Regions from separate parts of the Jeotgalicoccus sp. S0W5 genome, predicted to be linked through region 2. Evidence: predicted binding sites of a transcription regulator. Region 2 holds the regulator's gene; each other region holds the start of a gene.

Region 1 (4,295 bases), on a different contig from region 2:
CCCTGTAAAACGCACTGTTTTTAAATAATCAAGAAAGTCATCCTCATAACCAATTGATTTTAAATATTCAATGTCACTATCTGAGAAGTGTAGATTCTTTAAATAATCAATAATACGTGCTAAGCCAGCATAAACTGCATAACCATTACCAAAAGGCATCTGTCTAAAGTACAGATCAAAAATCGTTTTCTTTTCGTGAATCCCATGTTCAAAATACGTTTTCGACATGTTTATTTGATATAGATCTGTGTGAAGCATGAAACTGTCATCTTGATATTTATACATTCGTTTCTCTCCTATGAGTAACAATTATAGATAATCTAATTTTATCACATAAAATAACCTGGTAAAGTACAGTTATATCGCTCTTTATATGAAGATATAGAAGACACCCTTAAGAAATGTTAAAATATTAAGTGAAGAAAATATTACACACATGAAAAAGGAGATTGACTGTAAATGGCAATTAAAATATTCGGTCACCAAAACCCAGATACTGATACGATAACTTCTGCACTTGTTGTCCAAGATATTGAGAAACAAATCGGTTCAGATGTAAAGGCATATCGCCTTGGAGATATTAACAGTGAAACACAGTACGCCCTAGATGAATTCGGAGTAGAAGTACCGGATTTACTAACAGAAGTGGCAAATGGAGACGAAGTTATTTTAGTCGATCACAATGAGAAACAACAATCTGCAAAAGGTATCGAAAATGCGGTCGTTACAAAAGTTTTCGATCACCACAGAATTGCGAACTTTGAAACTGAAGGCCCACTCTACTACCGTGCTGAACCTGTCGGTTGTACTGCAACAATCCTAAACAAAATTTACAAAGAGAAAAACTTGGAATTATCTAAGGAAATGGCAGGACTTATGTTATCTGCAATTATTTCAGATACTTTACTTTTCAAATCACCAACAACAACTGAAGAAGACATCGATACAGCATCAGAATTAAAAGCTGTAGCAGGTGTTGATCTTGAAACATACGGTCTTGAAATGCTTAAAGCCGGTGCATCTACTAAAGACAAATCAGCAGTTCAGTTAATCACTGAAGATGCAAAAACGTTTGATATCGGTGAGAAAAGCGTACGTATCGCTCAAGTCAACGTTGTAGATGTGGACGAAGTATTCAACCGTCGTGAGGAAATTGAAGCAGCAATCAATTCAGAAATCGACAAAGAAAATTACGATCTATTTACGTTGATCGTTACGGATATTCTTAACTCAAACTCTAAGGTACTCGCACTAGGAAATGAGTTTTCATCAGTAGAACGTGCCTTTGATGTTGCGCTTGACCAGAATACAGCAATTCTAGAAGGTGTTGTATCTCGTAAAAAACAAGTCGTTCCAAACATTACAAAAGCCTTATCAGAATAATTTTTGTTTGTTATGAAAAAGAGAGCATCCAACTTAATTCAGTTGGGTGCTCTCTTTTGTTGTTTGAGTATTGGTTGTTGATGGTTGTGCGACTTGTGGTGGTCACAGTGACCCGATTTTCTCCTAGCGGTCCGTTGTCAACTTCACAGCGACCCGTTATTTTCCTAGCGGACCGCTGTTGACTTCACAGTGACCCAGCCGACCCGCCCACAATAATCCATTTACTCCAGTATTCTCATCAACACGCTTGTTTTACCTTCTTCTAAGCGTTCTTTTGAACACTCATCTCTAACATCGTACTCTAACTCATCTATTGCTCTACCAAATGAGACTTCGTCTATCCAATTCGTTAAGTCCGCTTGATCGTAGCAGGACGGATGGACAATTTCTTTGGTTGTGTTATCAATGATGACCCGCGTCGTACTTGCTGTTTTATCAACTAAAGGAAGTAGCAATACTGACAAGACAATGACAGTAATGATTCCCCAAACTAATTTTTTACGCATTCTTCGTCCTCACTCAGCTTATTATTACTATTAACTTACCATATATCCACCACTTGAAAAATAGAACGTATGTTCGTATAATGAGAACAAGCAGTTAAGAAAGAAGGTTGAAGTTATGGATTATCGTCAACTTCCCGTGGATCAACTCAACTCAAATATTCCCAATGGACGCGGCATGATCAAGTGGGCGCCTTTTGCTACTATGCCTGAGCAGTTTGAAAATGTGCAGCAACTCATGGATGATCAGACTAAAATTGAACGCCCTGAACTGTCCGATGATCGTTTAAGTGAAATGGAATTTACTTTCCAAAAAGCGCTCAATGAACAACGTGCAGTTCGTATTTTCTACTACTATGATGGTTCTCGCTTCTCCGTAGATTTAGAAGTTATAAAAATAGACCAATGGAGCTTGATGCTCATTGGTCAAAAGTGTGGACAGGAAGATTTAATCTTCGTCCCTTTTATAGATATTTTAGATATTATCTTAATCGATAAATATTAGTTCTCTTGTTTTTCTAAGAACAAGACAGGTTCTTTCTGGTGTTCTGTTGCCTTAACTAAATGATAAGCAAGCACTGTCGTTGTAATTGCACCGATTCCACCCGGAACTGGTGTAATGAATGAAGCTTTATCTTTAACTGCTTCATAGTTCACGTCGCCGACCATCTTACCTTCATCATTAAAGTTAATACCCACATCGACAACAACCGCACCTTCTTTGACGTGTGGTTCATCAATCAAGTTAATTGCTCCCGCTGCAGAAACGATGACGTCCGCATTCTTACATTTCTCAACAAGATCGTCAGTGTATAAGTTACATGTGGTAACTGTCGCTTCTCTGTTCATCATTAACAGTGATAACGGCTTACCAACTACTGCACTCGCACCAACTACTGTGACATTTTTACCCTTTAAGTCGATGTCATAGTAATCAAGCATATTCATTACAGCGGCAGGTGTACATGGTTCCAAACGATCAGGATCGTTCGTGAGTACCTTACCTAGATTTGATGCTTTCATTCCATCGATATCTTTAAATGAATTCATAACCTCTGCTACACGTTTCATTGGAATGTGTTTTGGTAAAGGTTGTAAGAGTAAGATACCGTGTATTGAATAATCTTCATTAATTTCTCTAAACTTTGTTAAAAATACTTTCGTCGATACATCTTCTGGAAAATGGAACTGAGAAGTCTGGATTCCCAATTTTTCAAAACGTTTAACCGCGGCATTTTCATAAGAGATCGAATCGGATAAATCTCCAATTCTCACAAACGCCACTTTAGGCTGAATACCATGTGATTCTGAAACCTCTAGTGCTTCACGAATCTCATCGGACAAGTGTGCGGCAACCTTTTTGCCGTCCATAACTACTGTCATATATTGCACTCCCCTATTAATATTTTACTAGTCAATGACCCAGACTCATTATAACATAATCAAAGGGTTAAATTAAAAAAAGCTATCATCAATTGATGATAGCTATAAGTAATTATTTAGTTTCACGGTGTAACGTGTACTTGTTCAATCTAGGGCAGAATTTCATCATTTCGATACGCTCTGGATTGTTTCTTTTGTTTTTCTTAGTGCTGTAGTTGCGGTCTCCGCACTCAGTGCAAGCTAATGTAACGATTACTCTCATTTCTGTCGCCTCCTTTGTTAAGTGAAATCGATAATTAATGATAATATACTCGAATCAACTGGCCAGTTGATCATCCATTTCACAGATGATTAGTATATGCTTTTTAAATCACCTTATTTATTTTACTAGGATTCTCCTAAAATTTCAAGACTTTCTTGGTTAAATATCACTTGCATAATATCAAGCAGTCCGCTATAATTTTAAATCGTAATCATTACGGAATTAGGAGTACTATAAACATGATCAAATTTCTTCCCTATCTTATAACCGCCCTGCTCTTCTTAACAGCATGTAGCAACTTAAGCGAAGAAGACAATAGTAAACTAAATATTTATACAACTGTCTTTCCCTTAACGAGCTTTGTTGAGGAAATCGGTGGGGATACTGTTGAGGTCGAATCCATTTACCCTGCTGGTGCGGATATGCATTCTTATGAACCGACACAAAAAGATATGATGGAGTATGCTGATGGTAATATTTTCATGATGACATCAAATGACTTAGACCCTATCGCCAAAAACATCACAGATACAATTAATGAAGACACGAACGTCATTGAAACTACAGCGAACATCAATGAAGACGATTTAATTTCAACGAGTCATGATGACCATGATCACGAACACGATGACGACCACAATCATGATCACGGTAGTGGAGATCCCCATATTTGGTTAAATCCAAATCTCGCTATAATTATGGCAGAATCTGTCAAAGATGCGCTAATTGATGCTCAGCCCGAACATAGTGATATGTACGAAGAA
Region 2 (4,295 bases):
TTGACGAAACTAGAGAAATTTTAAGTGAATATAAGGGTCAGACTGTTGGCCTTGTTCCGACAATGGGCGCACTACATGAAGGACACGGAGCCTTAATCCAAGCTGCCAAAGAAGCTTGTGATATCGTTGTCGTCAGTATCTTTTTAAATCCTTTACAGTTTGGACCAGATGAAGATTTTGAAAGCTATCCCAAAGATTTAAAAGGAGACTTAGCTTTATGTGAAAGCTACGGCGTGGATCTTGTCTTTGCACCTAGTGAAAAGGTGATGTACCCATGTGAAATGGAATTTAACATCGGTATTAAATCAATGGCAAATCTACTTGATGGTGTAAAACGTCCGGGTCATTTTGAAGGTGTCGTCACTGTAGTGAGTAAGTTGTTTAATATTATTCAACCAGCTATGGCGTTTTTTGGAGAGAAGGACCGCCAGCAACTTATGATTATCAAACGTTATGTTCAAGATTTTAATGTGCCAGTTAAAATTCAAGACGTTCCAACAAAAAGAGAAGAGAGTGGACTTGCAAGAAGTTCAAGAAATGTGAATTTAACAGCAACGGAATATCAAGAAGCACCGAACATTTACCAAGCATTAAAGATGGCGAGTCTGAAAATTAAAGACGGTGAAACCAATGTCGATAAAATCCAATCATTGATTAAGATCCATATCGAACAAAATACGAGTGGGTCAATTGATGATTTAGCAATCTACAGGGCTGATAATCTTGGTGAACTTAATGAAATTGACAGTGATGTTATCATATTCATAGCGGTACAATTTTCTAAAGCACGTCTCATCGATAATTTATACGTCAGTATTTAGAGGGGAATAGTTTGAATGAATTGGATACGACGCGCACTTGGATTAGTAATTTTATATTTGGTAGTGGTTTTTATCGTACCAGTCATTCAATCTTATGATTTTAGAAATGGGTTGAACGAAGATTACTTCAGTCATTGGTTTGAAGGCCACTTCATACCCAGTTATGATACGACGAAGATTGAAAAGGTTTATGGTAGTCAAGAAACCAACATTGATTATTCCTTAGGTTCTTCAGTGACGACAGAAGGGGAAACTGTTTTAAACTCCGAGTACGAAGGTGTTTTTGTGATTAAAAATGAGCCTGGTGCTTTTCACATGTTACTCGTAAGAGACGGAGAACTGACTGGTGGATATACTAATTCACCAAACGTATCACTCGGCAAGATGAGTATAGACAAGATGACTCGAGAAAAGGCCAGAGAAACTTACGGTGAACCGGTGGAGTATGTTAGAAAGCAGTGGAAACGACTGAAAGTAGAAAATGAAGAATATGATGTCTTTGATGTCGGAAATTACTATGTCTACTTCTTTTATGATATTCATGAAGGCTATCAAGCCAATGGTATGCTTGTCTTACATAAGGACGAGATTATTGATATCAGTGAACTGTATAACCATCCATCAATAGAAGATAATGAACTCATGCACTATTATCTCTTAAATGCTACACGTTATGAATACGGCTATGGCATGTTAGATAGAAATGCCGAAGTGGATAATGTTGCTTACTATCACAGTGTAGACATGGCGGAACGTAAGTTCTTTAATCATGATAATCCTGATGGAAATGGTCTAAAGGAAAGGTTGGAAAGAGAAAATGTGAGGTATACCTATGCTGGTGAAAATATCGCAACAGGACATACTTCTCCAATATTCGCTCACCACAGTCTTTTAAACTCACCATCTCACAGAGTGAATATTTTAAATGATAAGTTCACATCAGTGGGCATAGGGATTGAGTATGATCAGGAACAAGTGCCTTTTTATACTGAAAACTTTTTACAATAATAAATAATGTATAGAGAAACACTCAGAATCTTTTCTTTAAGATTCTGAGTGTTTTTTGTTAAATAAATTCTCTAAATAAACCAACCACTTTGCCTAAGACACTCACATTATCAAGGAATATTGGTTCCATTGTAGAATTTTCAGGTTGTAAACGATAGTACCCTTTTTCCTTATAGAAACGTTTAACTGTTGCTTCATCTTCATCAGTCATGGCAACAATAATTTCACCGTTATGTGCAATGTTTTGCTTGCGAACAATGACTCTGTCACCATCATGTATGCCAGCTTCAATCATACTATCACCAACAACATTTAATAAGAAGATTTCACTATTATGGTTGGCAGTAAAATGTTCTGGGAGGGGGAAGTATTCTTCAACATTTTCCACGGCTGTTATCGGTAAACCAGCTGTGACCTTACCAAGGACAGGCACGTGAATAACCGGAGATTCATTTACATCTGATTCTTGCACGATTTCAATCGCACGTGGTTTGGTAGGATCACGTTTAATGTAGCCCTTACTTTCTAGTTTAGCGAGATGCCCATGTACGGTTGAGCTGGATTGTAGACCTACTGCATTACCAATCTCTCTAACGCTTGGTGGATATCCCTTATCGTTAACGTTTCTTTTTATAAACTGAAATATATCTTTTTGTCTCTCTGTTAAATCTTTCATCATTTTACCTCCAACCTTATGTTAATTAAATTTTACCATATTGTAAGTACGCTTACAAACATTTGTTCGTATAATTGTTGACTAAGAACAAGTGTTCTGTTATATTATTAATACAAACATTTGTTCGAAGGAGAGAATGTAAATGACAATTAAAGAATTGAAATCATTGATGGGATTGTTTACCGTGACGTTGAGTCTAGTGCTTTTATATAGTTTTACTAATACGGAACAAGTAGAGGGAGAGAACGTTTATTCTTCTGAAACTACAGCGAGTACAGAAGTTGTAAATGAAATGGATAGCGAACAAGAAGCGAACACTTTGGTGTCTGAAGCAAATGAAAATATCTTAGAGGAAGAACTCGTGAGTGGTGTGGTTCATACAGGTCTATTGGCAAATCGAATGACAGAACACTTCATGAATTATGAGGTTTCGAGTGTAAAATAGATATATTGTGAGTTTATTCTCAAAAAGAGTGCAGGACCGTTTGGTTTCTGCACTCTTTTTGTGGTAAATTATATGAGAAAGGATGACGCTTATGTTAGATGATGACAAGATTAAAAACCTCAATTCACTTGCAAGAAAGAAAAAGGAAAATAATATTTCTGAATCTGAAATGCGAGAGCTGACTAAATTGAGAAAAGAATATCTATCAAACTTTAGAAATTCTTTTAGAAATCACATTGAAAGTACTAAGGTCATTGATCCTGAGGGTAATGATGTTACGCCCCAAAAGGTCAAAGATATAAAAGCACAAAAAAACAATGATAGTGATAAAGGAGACAAATGATATGTCATTTGATAAGACGGATTTACTCGCAATAAATACCATTAGATCTTTAAGCATTGATGCAATTGAGAAGGCAAATTCAGGTCACCCCGGTTTACCTATGGGTGCGGCACCAATGGCTTACGTATTATGGCAGAAGCACTTGAACTTCAACCCTAAAAATGTAAATTGGTTTAACAGAGACCGCTTTGTGTTAAGTGCTGGTCATGGTTCAATGTTGATTTACAGCTTATTACACTTATCGGGTATTCTAGAAATGGATGACTTAAAAGAGTTCAGACAGTATGAATCTAAAACGCCAGGACACCCTGAATTTAAACATACAGAAGGTGTTGAGGTAACGACTGGCCCACTTGGTCAAGGTTTTGCAATGAGTGTCGGTATGGCGATGGCAGAAACTCATTTAGCTGCAACATTTAATTCTGAGGATAATAATGGACTTGTTGATCACTATACATATGTACTTGCATCTGATGGTGATTTAATGGAAGGGATCTCTCATGAGGCTGCTTCTCTAGCTGGTCACCTAGGTTTAGGTAAATTAATCGTCCTTTATGATTCTAATGATATTTCCTTAGATGGTGATTTAGACAAGAGTTTCTCAGAGAACGTAGCTGAGCGTTTCAAAGCTTACAACTGGGACTATATCCGAGTCAATGATGGTAATGATTTAGATGAAATTGACCGTGCTATTGAACAGGCTAAAACAACAAATCAACCTTCATTAATTGAAGTGAAAACTGTAATTGGCTACGGGGCACCGACGAAGTCTGGTAAGTCAGATTCACACGGGGCGCCACTTGGTGAAGATGAGCGTCGTGGTGCATTTGAAGCATACGGCCTAGATCACACACAAACATTTGTCGCTGATGACAGTGTTTACGAACGTTTCAAGGAGACGTTAGCTGCTCGAGGTCAGGAAAAAGAAGACGCATGGAATTCATTAGTGGATAACTTTAAGAATGAAAATAGTGATCTTCATCAACAATTTATGGATGCAAT
Region 3 (4,295 bases), 310 kb from region 2:
TTCTTATTTAAATCTTTTAAGAGCTCTCCTGATATCTCAGCAAGCTTTGCTTCTGTATAACGCATGGCTGCTGCAGGGTCACCGTCGACACTCCCCTTGTTACCGTGAATCAGAATTAACTCTTCACGCATCTTCCAGTCTTGGCCAAGGCGGACCATGGCATCATAAATCGAACTCTCACCATGTGGGTGGTAGTTACCAATCACATTACCGACAGTCTTCGCACTCTTACGATAGTTTTTATCGAAAGTGTTTCCTTCTTTATACATCGCGTAAAGAATACGTCTTTGTACCGGTTTTAGGCCATCTCTTACATCTGGAATAGCACGGTCTTGAATGACGTACTTACTATAGCGTCCGAAGCGGTCGCCAATAACATCTTCTAGCTTTAATTGTTGTAATGGATTATGCTCTGCCATAGTCTTCATCACTTTCTGCTAATTTTTCTACATCTTGATTATCTAAGATACTTGTACCTTCTTCTAGGGTGAAGGAGACGTTTGAATCGATCCATTTACGTCTGATTTCTACATTATCGCCCATCAGTGTCGTCACACGTTTAAGTGACAGGGCTTCATCTTCAATGCGCACTTGAATTAAAGTACGTGTCTCTGGATTCATAGTCGTTTCCCATAGCTGTTCAGCCATCATCTCACCGAGACCTTTATAGCGCTGGAGTTCAACATTTGAACCCATCTCTCTTTGAGCTACTTCTAGTTCATCTTCAGTCCACACGTATTGGACATCTTTTTTCTTACCCTTCTTCTCTAACTTAAAGAGTGGTGGTAAGGCAATGTAAATCTTACCTGCTTCAAACAGTGGTCTCATGTAATTAAAGAAGAAAGTGAGGAGTAAGACTTGGATGTGCGCACCGTCCGTATCTGCATCGGTCATAATAATAATCTTGTCGTAGTTTGAGTCCTCTACTTTAAAATCATTACCGACACCCGCACCAATCGTATGGATAATCGTATTAATTTCTTCATTTTTGAAGATATCTTCAAATTTCGCCTTTTCAGTATTAATGACCTTACCACGTAGCGGCAAGATCGCCTGGAAACGGCGGTCACGACCTTGTTTGGCTGAGCCACCTGCAGAGTCACCCTCAACTAAGAACAATTCATTTTTCTTAGCGTTCTTACTTTGTGCGGGTGTCAACTTACCAGATAGTAAAGTATCCTTACTCTTGTTCTTTTTACCACTACGCGCATCCTCACGTGCCTTTCTGGCAGCCTCTCTCACCTGTCTTGCCTTAATTGCCTTTTTAACAAGTTGAGTCGATAAGGCCCCGTTCTCTTCTAAGAAGTATGGGAGTTGATCTGTAAGGAGTGTCTCCAGTAAGTTTCTCGCCTCACTCGTACCAAGCTTCCCTTTCGTTTGTCCTTCAAATTGTAGGAGGTGTTCTGGGAGTTTAATCGAAATGACGGCTGTTAGACCTTCTCTAATGTCAGAGCCTTCTAGGTTCTTATCCTTATCTTTTAACTCACCAATTTTACGGGCATATTCATTAAAGACTCGAGTGAAACCGGTCTTAAAACCGACCTCATGGGTACCGCCGTCTTTAGTACGGACGTTATTGACAAAGGAGAAGATTGTTTCAGAGTATTGGTCGTTAAACTGAAAGGCAACTTCTGCGACCATTTCATTATAAGTCCCTTCAAACATGACGATTTCACCAATGTCATCCTTACCTTCATTTAAGAAGCTAATGAATGATTTCAGACCATCATCATATTGGAATATTTCTTCTTCATCAGTTCTTTTATCATTAATGGTAATTTTAAGCCCACGAGTTAAGAAGGCAGACTCACGCATTCTTTCAACAATCGTTTCGAAGTTAAAGGCGATCGTCTGTTTAAAGATTTCAGGATCTGCTTTAAAAGTGACTTCTGTCCCTGTCTCTTTTGTCTTACCGACTTCTTTTAATGGCGTGTCGACCTTGCCGCCATCTTTAAAAGTAATCTCATATATTTTACCGTTTCTAAATGAACGGAGTTTTAAGTGTTCACTGAGCGCATTTACAACAGAAGACCCTACACCATGTAGTCCCCCTGACGACTTATAGGAGCCTGAAGAGAACTTCCCGCCGGCGTGTAGTACCGTAAATATGACCTCAGCAGTCGGTACACCGCTAGCATGCATACCTGTTGGTATCCCACGGCCATTGTCTCTAACTGTAATGCTTTCGTCCTTATTGATTGTAATATTGATTTCATCACCGTAGCCGTTAATAATCTCATCAACAGCATTGTCCGTAATCTCATATACCAGGTGATGTAGTCCTCTCGTATCGGTTGAACCGATGTACATACCCGGACGTTTTCTTACTGCTTCTAGTCCCTCTAGTATTTGTATGGATTCATCATTATATCCGGTTTCTTTAGCCAAGTCTGTATCCTCCTACAAACAATACAAACGTATGTTCGTTAAATTAATCTACTTATCTATTTTTACGTAAATCCAAACATTTTGCAAGAATGTTTTGTCATTAGTTTACATAATAATATTAATGGTAACTTTATATAATTATGTGATAATTTAAAGATATATGGTAAACTGTTAGTACCTGATAATAAAAAGGGGATAATCTATTGTATACAGTTCTTATTTTATTAATCTTTTCCTACCTGTTTGGGTCAATTCCGTTCAGTCTAATTATCAGTAAATTATTTTACAACATTGATTTAAGACAACATGGCAGCGGTAATGTGGGTACAACGAATACCTTTCGCATCCTCGGAAAAAAGGCAGGAATTGTCGTCCTTATTCTCGATATTTTAAAAGGTGCGATTCCAGTTTGGGTCGCCATGCTCGTCGATGTGACTGGTGACTTTCCTGTCGTGATTTACGGTGTCGTTGCAGCACTCGGACACGTCTATTCTATCTTTTTAAAATTCAAAGGTGGGAAAGCTGTTGCAACGGGTGGTGGTGCCATACTTGCTGCGAACCCAATTCTGTTTATAGTGTTAGTATCAACATTTTTAATTACCTTAAAACTATCGAAATACGTTTCCCTATCGAGTGTATTTGCAGCACTCGCCTTATTAATTGGTGTCATGTTTACCTCAGATTGGTTTATGATCATCTTTGGTATCATCCTCGGCATCGTTGTCATAGTTAAGCATATACCCAATATGAAACGTATTAAAAGTAAAACTGAACCGAAGATTACATTTATGTAAAAGAAAGATAAGTCCATCAGAACAATAAGTTCTGATGGACTTAATTTATGCCTCTCTTTACTTACGATGCGATTTTGTTACGTAGTACAAGCTGTAGGATACCACCATGACGGTAGTAATCTGCTTCTACTTCAGAGTCAAAGCGTACTTTTGCTTTGAACGTCACTTTGTCGCCGTTTTCTTTCGTTGCGACAACATCGATGATTTCTCCAGCTGTAACGGATTCATCAATATTGATATCAAATGTTTCAGAACCATCTAAGCCGTGATCTTCAGCATTTTCTCCGTTGACAAACTGTAGAGGGAGTACACCCATCATCACTAGGTTTGAACGGTGAATACGTTCGTAGCTTGCCGCGATAACTGCTTTAACGCCTAGTAGGTTTGTACCTTTAGCTGCCCAGTCACGACTTGAACCCATTCCGTAATCGTCACCAGCGATGACTACAAGGCCTGTACCATTTTTTTGGTAGTTTTGTGATGCATCATAGATACTCATCACTTCACCTGTTGGCCAGTAAGTTGTATAGCCACCTTCTGTACCTGGTGCAATTTGGTTTCTAATACGGATGTTCGCGAATGTACCACGTACCATCACTTCATGGTTACCACGACGTGAACCATAAGAGTTAAAGTCTCTAGGTGATACGCCTTGTTCAATTAACCACTGCCCTGCTGGTGTATCTTTACCGATTGCACCGGCTGGTGAGATGTGGTCCGTTGTGACTGAATCCCCGAATTTACCAAGTACACGTAGGCCGTTTAACGGCTCAATTGTACCCGCTTCTTTGGATAATTTTTGGAAGAATGAAGGGTTTTGAATGTAAGTCGATTCATCTGCAAAATCGTATAATGGTGCATCTGTTACATCAATTTCATTCCATGTTTCATTTGAATCAAATACAGTTTCGTATTCTTTTCTAAATAGTTCAGGTGTGACCGTAGACATTACAGTATCTCTAACCTCTTGAATTGACGGCCAGATATCTTTCATGTATACGTCATTACCTTCTTTATCTTGTCCGATTGGGTCATTTCTAAGATCGATATCTACTGTACCTGCTAAAGCATAAGCAACAACGAGTTGTGGTGATGCTAGGTAGTTCGCTTTAA

What was found. The regulator LexA, encoded in region 2, represses DNA repair genes until DNA is damaged. The targets are predictions, from matches to a motif close to CGAACATATGTTCG.
Region 1: a site for LexA is predicted at 1,952-1,965, ahead of EYB29_RS08475 (YolD-like family protein). Genes of this name have one in related genera too.
Region 3: a site for LexA is predicted at 2,413-2,426, ahead of parE (DNA topoisomerase IV subunit B). Genes of this name have one in related genera too.

Annotation. Positions count from the first base shown of each region.
Region 1 is NZ_SIRQ01000006.1:70,013-74,307, forward strand. Features, by position in the region: gene EYB29_RS08460 (nicotinate phosphoribosyltransferase) at 1-285, opposite strand, end outside; gene EYB29_RS08465 (manganese-dependent inorganic pyrophosphatase) at 460-1,383, shown strand; gene EYB29_RS08470 (hypothetical protein) at 1,605-1,889, opposite strand; gene EYB29_RS08475 (YolD-like family protein) at 2,005-2,391, shown strand; gene EYB29_RS08480 (bifunctional 5,10-methylenetetrahydrofolate dehydrogenase/5,10-methenyltetrahydrofolate cyclohydrolase) at 2,388-3,269, opposite strand; gene rpmG (50S ribosomal protein L33) at 3,382-3,531, opposite strand; gene EYB29_RS08490 (metal ABC transporter solute-binding protein, Zn/Mn family) at 3,771-4,295, shown strand, end outside.
Region 2 is NZ_SIRQ01000003.1:200,236-204,530, forward strand. Features, by position in the region: gene panC (pantoate--beta-alanine ligase) at 1-821, shown strand, start outside; gene EYB29_RS03305 (CAP domain-containing protein) at 837-1,829, shown strand; gene lexA (transcriptional repressor LexA) at 1,888-2,505, opposite strand; gene EYB29_RS03315 (hypothetical protein) at 2,648-2,950, shown strand; gene EYB29_RS03320 (DUF896 domain-containing protein) at 3,042-3,293, shown strand; gene tkt (transketolase) at 3,295-4,295, shown strand, end outside.
Region 3 is NZ_SIRQ01000003.1:509,334-513,628, forward strand. Features, by position in the region: gene parC (DNA topoisomerase IV subunit A) at 1-419, opposite strand, end outside; gene parE (DNA topoisomerase IV subunit B) at 406-2,388, opposite strand; gene plsY (glycerol-3-phosphate 1-O-acyltransferase PlsY) at 2,592-3,182, shown strand; gene acnA (aconitate hydratase AcnA) at 3,244-4,295, opposite strand, start outside.